DNA from 2 places in the Lysinibacillus sp. OF-1 genome. Region 1 is predicted to be linked to the other one. Evidence: a T-box and tRNA genes for the amino acid it is inferred to sense, from the RefSeq annotation. Region 1 holds a T-box; the other holds one or more tRNA genes.

What was found. The T-box of region 1 lies ahead of alaS (alanine--tRNA ligase). A T-box ahead of a tRNA ligase gene usually reads a tRNA of that ligase, here a tRNA-Ala.
Region 2: it encodes a tRNA-Ala, which carries the amino acid that the T-box ahead of alaS (alanine--tRNA ligase) is inferred to sense. The anticodon was not compared.

The regions. Positions count from the first base shown of each region.
Region 1 covers NZ_CP102798.1:3,156,971-3,163,167, forward strand. The annotation lists gene NV349_RS15465 (DUF1292 domain-containing protein) at 69-596, opposite strand; gene NV349_RS15470 (DUF1292 domain-containing protein) at 883-1,191, opposite strand; gene ruvX (Holliday junction resolvase RuvX) at 1,211-1,627, opposite strand; gene NV349_RS15480 (IreB family regulatory phosphoprotein) at 1,630-1,896, opposite strand; gene alaS (alanine--tRNA ligase) at 2,053-4,713, opposite strand; T-box leader at 4,828-5,045, opposite strand; gene NV349_RS15490 (magnesium transporter CorA family protein) at 5,113-6,078, opposite strand.
Region 2 covers NZ_CP102798.1:114,195-120,391, reverse strand. The annotation lists rRNA gene NV349_RS00620 (23S ribosomal RNA) at 1-1,811, opposite strand, end outside; tRNA gene NV349_RS00615 (tRNA-Ala) at 1,901-1,976, opposite strand; tRNA gene NV349_RS00610 (tRNA-Ile) at 1,989-2,065, opposite strand; rRNA gene NV349_RS00605 (16S ribosomal RNA) at 2,160-3,711, opposite strand; tRNA gene NV349_RS00600 (tRNA-Ala) at 3,859-3,934, opposite strand; tRNA gene NV349_RS00595 (tRNA-Pro) at 3,951-4,027, opposite strand; tRNA gene NV349_RS00590 (tRNA-Arg) at 4,036-4,112, opposite strand; tRNA gene NV349_RS00585 (tRNA-Leu) at 4,121-4,209, opposite strand; tRNA gene NV349_RS00580 (tRNA-Gly) at 4,215-4,289, opposite strand; tRNA gene NV349_RS00575 (tRNA-Leu) at 4,325-4,409, opposite strand; tRNA gene NV349_RS00570 (tRNA-Lys) at 4,427-4,502, opposite strand; tRNA gene NV349_RS00565 (tRNA-Thr) at 4,511-4,586, opposite strand; tRNA gene NV349_RS00560 (tRNA-Val) at 4,590-4,665, opposite strand; rRNA gene rrf (5S ribosomal RNA) at 4,676-4,791, opposite strand; rRNA gene NV349_RS00550 (23S ribosomal RNA) at 4,902-6,197, opposite strand, start outside.

The DNA of each region.
Region 1 (6,197 bases):
CTGCTATTGACATCACCTTTTTTCAACAACATAAAAAACTGTGAGTGGCTAACAACCACTCACAGTTTTTACAATTCGTTTAATACATCCTCAACAAAGGCCCATTCTTCATCCGTTTCAATTGGTAATAATTCTTCTATAGAACCGTCATTTCCAGACAAATATTGAGCTGCAAAAATATCACGTTCTTCCATAGGTTCATCCGTCGCTGGAACATATAAAACATACGATTTACCAAATTGCTCAGATGAAAAAGTATGAATAACCTCACAAATTTGATCTGTTCCATCTTCATTGGTCACAGTAATAAGCTGGGGCTCTGCATCGAATTCATCAAGAAGTGTCAACACTACCTCATTAATCATTTCCCATTCGGCATCCGTTTCAACTGGCTGTAAATTGGCCATTTCACCCGTATTGTCATCATAATCAAAGGTCATCGCTGAAATATCCCCCGGGATTTCTTGCCCCTTGTCATCTACAAGTGAAAATAGCACATAAGACTTGTCCTCTGCATCAAATGTAAAGACCACACGGCATTTTTGCTCTTTGCCACCTTCGACTATTATCGTAAATTCTTGTGTTTCTTCATTCATTTGGGTTCCTCCTTTATACCTTTGCTGTCATTTATTAAGTGGATTTTATTTACCCCCACGCTATTATTGTTGAGTATTTTATTAGCGGGCTCTTGAGTAGTTCCAGTCATTTGATGAGTGCTGTCACCCTACTTTTGAGCGGTTTCTCTCACTTTACGAACGATTTACAACACTCTTGAGCGAAACCGACATGTATCTCCACAATTCAACTACTAGACAGAGGCTCAATAAAAAAGGAACAAGGAATGCAAGCTGCGATCCTTGTTCCAAGCTTTGAGTTAGAAGATTATTCTTCGTTTTCATCCTCTAAAGCATTTAAAACGTCCTCTACCATATCCCACTCTGCTTCAGTTTCGATTGGCGTTAATTCACCATCTTCACCATTTTCAGATGGTACAAATGAAGATACGAAGATTTCAACTGAGCCATCTTCATCTTCTTCTGCGCCTACCATTGAGTAAAACACATATGATTTGCCAAACTCTGGAGATTCATGAACGTGAATCACTTCACAAAGCTGCTCGTTTCCGTTTTCGTCAATCACTGTAATGTGTTGAACATGTAGTTCTTCTTCATGGTTATGCTCGTGTGTCATGCCTAAGTCACCTCATCAATTAATTTTTGCTATCTAAGTAGCCTTGTAAAATCATCACAGCCGCCATTTTATCAATGACCTGCTTGCGCTTTTTGCGACTCACGTCCGCTTCGATTAGCATACGTTCTGCAGCCATCGTCGTTAAACGTTCATCCCATAACTTAACCGGTAGTGAAAATGTTTCTTCCAACAACTTTTTATAGTCCTCAGATGCTTCTCCACGCGGTCCTACCGTATTATTCATGTTTTTCGGATATCCTACAACAAATTCTGTTATAGCATATTCCTTTACTAGCTCGGCGATGCGGTCAATACCGAACTCTCCGTTAGCCTCATCAATTTTTACGGTTTCAATACCTTGGGCAGTCCACCCGAGTGCATCACTAACAGCAACCCCAACAGTTTTCGACCCAACGTCTAATCCCATAATTCTCATTTCTAGTCCTCGTTATTCTTTTTAATATAAAATTTAACAAGCTCCTCTAGAATTTCGTCACGCTCAAGCTTGCGAATTAAATTACGAGCATCCTGATGGCGAGGAATATACGCCGGATCACCAGAAAGTAAGTAACCAACAATCTGATTGATAGGGTTATATCCCTTTTCCTCTAATGAAGAATGTACTTTCAACATTACTTGCTTGACTTCCTGTTCCATTGATTCTTCTGGAAAATTAAATTTCATCGTTTGATCAAATGAACTCATGACCAGCACCTCGCTTTCAGAAATAAGGAGATGTGCAGACAAGCTCATCTCCAATTTCTCTTTATTATAACATGTTTTGGCGTATTATCAATTATACCTCGGCATAATTACGTTCGGAATCAGCCAGAGGCTTTCACTTCTTTTCGTTGAAAGAAGTTAAATGGATTTAATATAATCATACACAGAAACTAATGCTTCTTCAAGTTTTGAGGCATCCTTTGCACCTGCCATCGCCATATCTGGGCGACCGCCACCTTTACCGCCACAAGCTTCTGCAACCATTTTCACAATATTCCCTGCATGGTAATTGCCACCAACTAATTCTTTGGAAACCCCAGCGCATAACATAACTTTTTCGCCATCAACCGCTCCAAGAACAATAACTGCTTTTGGCATTTTCACTTTTAAGTCGTCCATCATTTGACGCAGTTGATTATTATCCTTCGCCTCTACTTTTGTCGATAGAACTGTCACATCACCAATTGTTTGTGCTGCATCAACGATAGCTCCTGCCTGTGCATTTGCGATTTTTTGGGATAAGGCTTCATTTTCTCGTTGTAACTCTTTATAGTCAGCCTGCAATGCCTGCACTTTTGTCACGATATCTTTAGGGTTTGCTTTTAATAATGCTGCTGCCTCATTTAATAAAGCTTCTTCCTCTTTTACTGCTTCATAGGCAACCTTACCTGTCACAGCTTCAATACGGCGAGTACCTGCACCAATACCACCTTCTGAAACAATTTTGAAGAAGCCAATTTCAGAAGAACGTTTGACATGGATACCACCACATAGCTCAATCGAATAATCTCCTATTGATACGACACGAACTACATCGCCATATTTTTCACCGAACAATGCCATTGCACCCATCGCTTTCGCTTCGTCAATGCCTTTTTCTTCAATAACGACCTCTATATCATCCCACACTTTCTCATTTACAATACGCTCGATTTGCTGTAATTCTTCTTTTGTAACTTGACCAAAATGAGAGAAGTCAAAACGTAATCGGTCAGGACCTACATATGAACCAGCTTGATTAACATGATCGCCTAGCACATCTTTTAATGCACGTTGCATAATATGTGTCGCTGTATGGTTTTTAATAATTAAATTACGGTCATCACGATTGACCACTGCTTGCACTGCATCTTCTACATGCATTTCACCAGATTCAACTACTACTGTATGAAGCGGTTGACCATTCGGTGCTTTTTGAACATCTTTTACGATAGCCGTAAAACGATCATTTGAAATAGTACCGCTATCAGCAATTTGACCACCCATTTCTGCATAGAATGGTGTCTTCGCTAAAATAACGAATGCTTCTTGTCCTTCAGAAGCAACTTTTGCTACTTGACCATTGACGATCATTGCAGCGATTTCAGTAGAAACCGTTAACGTATCATAGCCAACAAATTCACTTGCAACTGTTAAGTTTGCTAATACTTCATTTTGTACTTGCATAGAATCAACATCTTGACGAGCTGCACGAGCACGTTCACGCTGTTCTTCCATCGCTGCCTCGAAGCCCTCATGATCAACCTTCATGCCCACTTCTTCTGCATATTCCTCTGTTAATTCGATTGGGAAGCCATACGTATCGTATAAACGGAAGGCATCTGCACCAGGAATATAATCGTGGCCAGCTGTTTTTTGCGATTCCACTACTGCATTAAAGATTGCTAAACCACCGTCCAATGTTTCATGGAAACGAATTTCTTCATTTTTAATGACACGTTGAATAAATTCACATTTCTCCGTTACTTCTGGATAGAAGTCTTCCATGATTTTCCCTACAGTTGGTACCAGTTCAAACATAAATGGCTTCTCAATGCCAATTTGTTTAGCATAACGAACAGCACGGCGTAATAAACGACGCAATACATAACCACGTCCTTCGTTTGAAGGAAGAGCACCATCGCCAATGGCAAAAGCTACTGTACGAATATGGTCTGCAATAACTTTAAACGGTGTATTAATATCCTCTTCTGAGCCGAAAATTTCATTTAAATCTACTTCGCTAGGACGCTTATATTTACGGTTGGCAAATTCCTCGATTTTTTCAATGATTGGCATGAATAAATCTGTATCGAAGTTTGTTGGTACATTTTGAACAACAGATACAATACGCTCTAAGCCCATACCTGTATCAATATTTTGCTTTGGTAGGGGTGTGTATGTACCATCAGGATTATGGTTGAATTGCGAGAACACAAGGTTCCAAATTTCGAGATAACGTTCGTTCTCCCCACCTGGATACATTTCAGGATCATTTTCATCTGAGCCATATTCTACACCACGATCATAAAAAATCTCTGAGTTAGGACCAGATGGACCTTCTCCAATATCCCAGAAGTTTCCTTCTAAACGGATTAAACGCTCTTCAGGAATACCGATTTCTTGATGCCAAACATCATATGCTTCCTGATCTTCAGGGTGAATTGTGATAGATAATAACGCTGGATCAAAGCCCATCCATTTTTTATCCGTTAAAAACTCCCAAGCATAATGGATTGCTTCTTTTTTGAAGTAGTCACCAATGGAGAAGTTTCCTAACATTTCAAAGAATGTATGGTGACGAGCTGTTTTCCCAACGTTCTCAATATCATTGGTACGAATCGATTTTTGTGCATTCGTAATACGTGGATTGTCAGGAATAACACGACCATCAAAATATGGTTTAAGAGTGGCAACACCTGAGTTAATCCATAGTAGTGATGGGTCATTTATTGGCACAAGTGGCGCTGATGGCTCATGATGATGTCCCTTTTCTTTAAAAAATTCCAAATACATACGGCGAATATCTACTGCTTTCATTGGATAAATTCCTCCTATTTTATATTGTAAAATCACGATAAGAATCCTGCGATCTACATGAATTACACTTTGGAGAGTACTATCGAAGAAAATAAAAAAAGCCCTCATCCCCAAAAAAGGGACGAGGACTTGTCATTTGTCTCGCGGTACCACCCTAGTTGTAAGTAAAAAATGCTTACTTACCTCTTTAGCACTTGTAACGTCAGTGAACGGCAGGGATTAGCTGCACTCTGGAGTAGCTTTCGGCATTTGCTGTCGTGAGGATTTTTCCAGCCTAGAAATCCCTTTCTTGTACACGCACAAATACGTACTTTTTCCATCATCGTTTTTACTTTTTCTAACGAAATTATAAAAAAAATCTATTGTGCTGTCAATTAGTACTACTATGACTAATGCTATCTAAGCAATCATTTTTTTAAAATATACCCACATACCCCAAGTAAAGAGCACTAGAAAAGCACTGATTGCAATCGTTGCAATAGGTGAATCCTGATAAGGTAACGGCACATTCATACCAAAAAAGCTAGTGATCACAGATAATGGTAACATTATTGTAGAAATAACTGTTAGTAAATTCAGCTTTTCAATGGATTTACCACTATTAATTGAAAAATATGTGTCGAGCGTACTGTTAACTAAATCGCGGTATGTCTCTGTAGAGTCAACAATACGTTCTAGATGGTCATTTAAATCTTTATAGAATGGGATATTTTCTTCCTGTATCTCAAATTTCCACTGACCATTGATTGTTGAAAAAATTCTTCTTTGCGGCATGATGGCCTGGCGAATTAAAATAATGGCCCGCTTTAGTGCAAGAAATTCCTCAGTCACTACTTTAGGTTGATACTCATAAATTTCTTCTTCTAGTTCATCTATGCGAGTTCGAATTCGCTCTAATACTGGAAAATATTCATCTGTAATGCCATCTATAATGGTATGCAATAAAAAATCAGTACCCTTTTCCATATATTCGGAACGATTAACACAAACATTTTCCATGTGACCTAGCCATTGCAATTTCCGTTTGTGTACAGTGACAACATAGTTTGGACCCATAAAAATATTGAGCTCAACGGTTGTAATTTCATTATTACTTTTTTCATTATAAATGGGTGCATGGAAAACAAAAAATTTATAATCGCCATAATTGTCCATTTTCGGACGGGAGCCTTCATGTAAGCAATCTTCAACTGCTAATGGATGAAAGCCAAATACATCTGCTATATTATTCAATTCATTATAACTATACGCATATAAATCTACCCATAATAAATCTTCATTATGAATAGGTAGTTGTAAATCCTTCATGTTGAAATCATGTTGGACTGTCTTGTTGCTGCTATTAAAATAGTGGATTTTAATCATTGCACTTCACCTCATGTTTTGTTATTGAGGGAAACAAAAGGTCATCCTTTATCGCCTTTTGTCTGCGTTGGTGATCCGAAATGGATGCCTTTTATTTGTTTCCGTTTGCCTAGAATGAT
Region 2 (6,197 bases), 1.7 Mb from region 1:
GCTAAACAGTCGCCTGGGCCTATTCACTGCGGCTCTCATGCGCTTGCACGCTCAAGAGCACCCCTTCTCCCGAAGTTACGGGGTCATTTTGCCGAGTTCCTTAACGAGAGTTCTCTCGCACACCTTAGGATTCTCTCCTCGACTACCTGTGTCGGTTTGCGGTACGGGCACCTCTCACCTCGATAGAGGCTTTTCTTGGCAGTGTGAAATCAGGAACTTCGTCCATACGGACTCGCCATCACAGCTCAACGTTACAGTGTGCGGATTTGCCTACACACACGCCTTACTGCTTGGACGCGCATAACCAACAGCGCGCTTACCCTATCCTACTGCGTCCCCCCATTTCTCAAACGGTGAGGAGGTGGTACAGGAATATCAACCTGTTGTCCATCGCCTACGCCTATCGGCCTCGGCTTAGGTCCCGACTAACCCTGAGCGGACGAGCCTTCCTCAGGAAACCTTAGTCATACGGTGGACGGGATTCTCACCCGTCTTTCGCTACTCATACCGGCATTCTCACTTCTAAGCGCTCCACCAGTCCTTCCGGTCTGACTTCAACGCACTTAGAACGCTCTCCTACCACTGACATCGTAGATGTCAATCCACAGCTTCGGTGAATCGTTTAGCCCCGATACATTTTCGGCGCAGCGTCACTCGACCAGTGAGCTATTACGCACTCTTTAAATGATGGCTGCTTCTAAGCCAACATCCTGGTTGTCTGTGCAACGCCACATCCTTTTCCACTTAACGATTACTTTGGGACCTTAGCTGGTGGTCTGGGCTGTTTCCCTTTTGACTACGGATCTTATCACTCGCAGTCTGACTCCCGTGTATAAATATCTGGCATTCGGAGTTTGTCTGAATTCGGTAAACCGGGATGGCCCCCTAGTCCAAACAGTGCTCTACCTCCAGTATTCTCATCACGAGGCTAGCCCTAAAGCTATTTCGGAGAGAACCAGCTATCTCCAAGTTCGATTGGAATTTCTCCGCTACCCACACCTCATCCCCGCACTTTTCAACGTGCGTGGGTTCGGGCCTCCAGTAAGTGTTACCTTACCTTCACCCTGGACATGGGTAGATCACCTGGTTTCGGGTCTACGACCACGTACTATTTCGCCCTATTCAGACTCGCTTTCGCTGCGGCTCCGCCTTCTAAAGCTTAACCTCGCACGTAATCGTAACTCGCCGGTTCATTCTACAAAAGGCACGCTATCACCCATTAACGGGCTCTAACTACTTGTAGGCACACGGTTTCAGGATCTCTTTCACTCCCCTTCCGGGGTGCTTTTCACCTTTCCCTCACGGTACTGGTTCACTATCGGTCACTAGGTAGTATTTAGCCTTGGGAGATGGTCCTCCCGGATTCCGACGGAATTTCACGTGTTCCGCCGTACTCAGGATCCACTCAGGAGAGAACGAACTTTCGACTACAGGGCTTTTACCTGCTCTGGCGGACCTTTCCAAGTCGCTTCATCTAACTCGCTCTTTTGTAACTCCGTATTGAGTGTCCTACAACCCCAAGAGGCAAGCCTCTTGGTTTGGGCTCTTCCCGTTTCGCTCGCCGCTACTCAGGGAATCGATTTTTCTTTCTCTTCCTCCAGGTACTTAGATGTTTCAGTTCCCTGGGTCTGCCTTCAAGACGCTATGTATTCACGTCAAGATACTACGCGATTAAACGTAGTGGGTTCCCCCATTCGGAAATCTCCGGATCAAAGCTCACTTACAGCTCCCCGAAGCATATCGGTGTTAGTGCCGTCCTTCTTCGGCTCCTAGTGCCAAGGCATTCGCCGTGCGCCCTTAATAACTTAACCAAGTTATTAAGCCTATAAAAAAACTTAAAAAATAAATGTGTTTGTTACAATTTCAATGTCGTTTTATCCAGTTTTCAAAGAACAAAGATTGGTGGAGCCTAGCGGGATCGAACCGCTGACCTCCTGCGTGCAAGGCAGGCGCTCTCCCAGCTGAGCTAAGGCCCCAAGAGGTATATATGGTGGGCCTAAATGGACTCGAACCATCGACCTCACGCTTATCAGGCGTGCGCTCTAACCAGCTGAGCTATAGGCCCTCTTGGAAGTTTTATATTATTTAATAAACCTTCAAAACTGAACGCAAAACGTAATCTTACAAACCCTAGGTTTGTATTCCGAAATAATCCTTAGAAAGGAGGTGATCCAGCCGCACCTTCCGATACGGCTACCTTGTTACGACTTCACCCCAATCATCTATCCCACCTTCGGCGGCTGGCTCCAAAAGGTTACCTCACCGACTTCGGGTGTTACAAACTCTCGTGGTGTGACGGGCGGTGTGTACAAGGCCCGGGAACGTATTCACCGCGGCATGCTGATCCGCGATTACTAGCGATTCCGGCTTCATGTAGGCGAGTTGCAGCCTACAATCCGAACTGAGAACGACTTTATCGGATTAGCTCCCTCTCGCGAGTTGGCAACCGTTTGTATCGTCCATTGTAGCACGTGTGTAGCCCAGGTCATAAGGGGCATGATGATTTGACGTCATCCCCACCTTCCTCCGGTTTGTCACCGGCAGTCACCTTAGAGTGCCCAACTAAATGATGGCAACTAAGATCAAGGGTTGCGCTCGTTGCGGGACTTAACCCAACATCTCACGACACGAGCTGACGACAACCATGCACCACCTGTCACCGTTGCCCCCGAAGGGGAAACTATATCTCTACAGTGGTCAACGGGATGTCAAGACCTGGTAAGGTTCTTCGCGTTGCTTCGAATTAAACCACATGCTCCACCGCTTGTGCGGGCCCCCGTCAATTCCTTTGAGTTTCAGTCTTGCGACCGTACTCCCCAGGCGGAGTGCTTAATGCGTTAGCTGCAGCACTAAGGGGCGGAAACCCCCTAACACTTAGCACTCATCGTTTACGGCGTGGACTACCAGGGTATCTAATCCTGTTTGCTCCCCACGCTTTCGCGCCTCAGTGTCAGTTACAGACCAGATAGTCGCCTTCGCCACTGGTGTTCCTCCAAATCTCTACGCATTTCACCGCTACACTTGGAATTCCACTATCCTCTTCTGCACTCAAGTCTCCCAGTTTCCAATGACCCTCCACGGTTGAGCCGTGGGCTTTCACATCAGACTTAAGAAACCACCTGCGCGCGCTTTACGCCCAATAATTCCGGACAACGCTTGCCACCTACGTATTACCGCGGCTGCTGGCACGTAGTTAGCCGTGGCTTTCTAATAAGGTACCGTCAAGGTACAGCCAGTTACTACTGTACTTGTTCTTCCCTTACAACAGAGTTTTACGAACCGAAATCCTTCTTCACTCACGCGGCGTTGCTCCATCAGGCTTTCGCCCATTGTGGAAGATTCCCTACTGCTGCCTCCCGTAGGAGTCTGGGCCGTGTCTCAGTCCCAGTGTGGCCGATCACCCTCTCAGGTCGGCTACGCATCGTCGCCTTGGTGAGCCGTTACCTCACCAACTAGCTAATGCGCCGCGGGCCCATCCTATAGCGACAGCCGAAACCGTCTTTCAGTGTTTCACCATGAGGTGAAACAGATTATTCGGTATTAGCCCCGGTTTCCCGGAGTTATCCCAAACTATAAGGTAGGTTGCCCACGTGTTACTCACCCGTCCGCCGCTAACGTCGAAGGAGCAAGCTCCTTCTCTGTTCGCTCGACTTGCATGTATTAGGCACGCCGCCAGCGTTCGTCCTGAGCCAGGATCAAACTCTCCATAAAAGAAATTTGAATAGCTCAAATTGTTTTGCTGGCATCAATTTTGATGTCCAAAATTTTGTTTTGTTCACTAACCGAAGTTAGTTACTGAAAACTTTATTGATTACGTTTTGCTTGTTCAGTTTTCAAGGTTCATTTAATAAATCGAATTGGTGGAGCCTAGCGGGATCGAACCGCTGACCTCCTGCGTGCAAGGCAGGCGCTCTCCCAGCTGAGCTAAGGCCCCATATATTTTTAGGAAATGGTCGGGAAGACAGGATTCGAACCTGCGACCCCTTGGTCCCAAACCAAGTGCTCTACCAAGCTGAGCTACTTCCCGTTCTTTTTTGGCGCGCCCGACAGGAGTCGAACCCATAACCTTCTGATCCGTAGTCAGACGCTCTATCCAATTGAGCTACGGGCGCATTAAAAATGGTGCCGAGGACCGGAATCGAACCGGTACGGTAGTCACCTACCGCAGGATTTTAAGTCCTGTGCGTCTGCCAGTTCCGCCACCCCGGCACATTTGGAGCGGAAGACGAGGTTCGAACTCGCGACCCCCACCTTGGCAAGGTGGTGTTCTACCACTGAACTACTTCCGCATGTGCATAAGTTTTTTTATCTGGCAATGAAATAATGGTGCGGGTGAAGGGAGTCGAACCCCCACGCCTTGCGGCGCTAGATCCTAAGTCTAGTGCGTCTGCCAATTCCGCCACACCCGCTTATTATTATTTAAAAATGGTGAGCCATGAAGGACTCGAACCTTCGACCCTCTGATTAAAAGTCAGATGCTCTACCAACTGAGCTAATGGCTCTAAAAAAATGGTGCCGGCTATAGGAATCGAACCCACGACCTACTGATTACAAGTCAGTTGCTCTACCTGCTGAGCTAAACCGGCATATGGTGGAGGATGACGGGCTCGAACCGCCGACCCTCTGCTTGTAAGGCAGATGCTCTCCCAGCTGAGCTAATCCTCCTGGGTATTATGCCTAGCGACGTCCTACTCTCACAGGGGGAAGCCCCCAACTACCATCGGCGCTAAAGAGCTTAACTTCCGTGTTCGGTATGGGAACGGGTGTGACCTCTTTGCCATCATCACTAGACTATGGTCGACCTTCCATACACGGCATACTACTGTGTCTAGAAGCTCTCTTTTTTGAAAGAATTGTTCTTTCAAAACTGGATAAACGGTTCATTGAATGGTTCAAACATTTTGGTTAAGTCCTCGATCGATTAGTATTCGTCAGCTCCATGTGTCACCACACTTCCACCTCGAACCTATCTACCTCATCGTCTTTGAGGGATCTTACTTACTTGCGTAATGGGAAATCTCATCTTGAGGGGGGCTTCATGCTTAGATGCTTTCAGCACTTATCCCGTCCACACATAGCTACCCAGCGATGCCTTTGGCAAGACAACTGGTACACCAGCGGTGTGTCCATCCCGGTCCTCTCGTACTAAGGACAGCTCCTCTCAAATTTCCTACGCCCACGACGGATAGGGACCGAACTGTCTCACGACGTTCTGAACCCAGCTCGCGTACCGCTTTAATGGGCGAACAGCCCAACCCTTGGGACCGACTACAGCCCCAGGATGCGATGAGCCGACATCGAGGTGCCAAACCTCCCCGTCGATGTGGACTCTTGGGGGAGATAAGCCTGTTATCCCCGGGGTAGCTTTTATCCGTTGAGCGATGGCCCTTCCATGCGGAACCACCGGATCACTAAGCCCGTCTTTCGACCCTGCTCGACTTGTAGGTCTCGCAGTCAAGCTCCCTTGTGCCTTTACACTCTACGAATGATTTCCAACCATTCTGAGGGAACCTTTGGGCGCCTCCGTTACCTTTTAGGAGGCGACCGCCCCAGTCAAACTGTCCGCCTGACACTGTCTCCTGCCCCGCTAAGGGGCATGGGTTAGAATTTCAATACAACCAGGGTAGTATCCCACCGACGCCTCCTTCGAAGCTGGCGCTCCGAGATCTCTGGCTCCTACCTATCCTGTACAAGTTGTACCAAAATTCAATATCAGGCTACAGTAAAGCTCCACGGGGTCTTTCCGTCCTGTCGCGGGTAACCTGCATCTTCACAGGTACTATAATTTCACCGAGTCTCTCGTTGAGACAGTGCCCAGATCGTTACGCCTTTCGTGCGGGTCGGAACTTACCCGACAAGGAATTTCGCTACCTTAGGACCGTTATAGTTACGGCCGCCGTTTACTGGGGCTTCAATTCGCAGCTTCGCTTGCGCTAACCACTCCTCTTAACCTTCCAGCACCGGGCAGGCGTCAGCCCCTATACGTCACCTTACGGTTTTGCAGAGACCTGTGTTTTTGCTAAACAGTCGCCTGGGCCTATTCACTGCGGCTCTCATGCGCTTGCACGCTCAAGAGCACCCCTTCTCCCGAAGTTACGGGGTCATTTTGCCGAGTTCCTTAACGAGAGTTCTCTCGCACACCTTAGGATTCTCTCCTCGACTACCTGTGTCGGTTTGCGGTACGGGCACCTCTCACC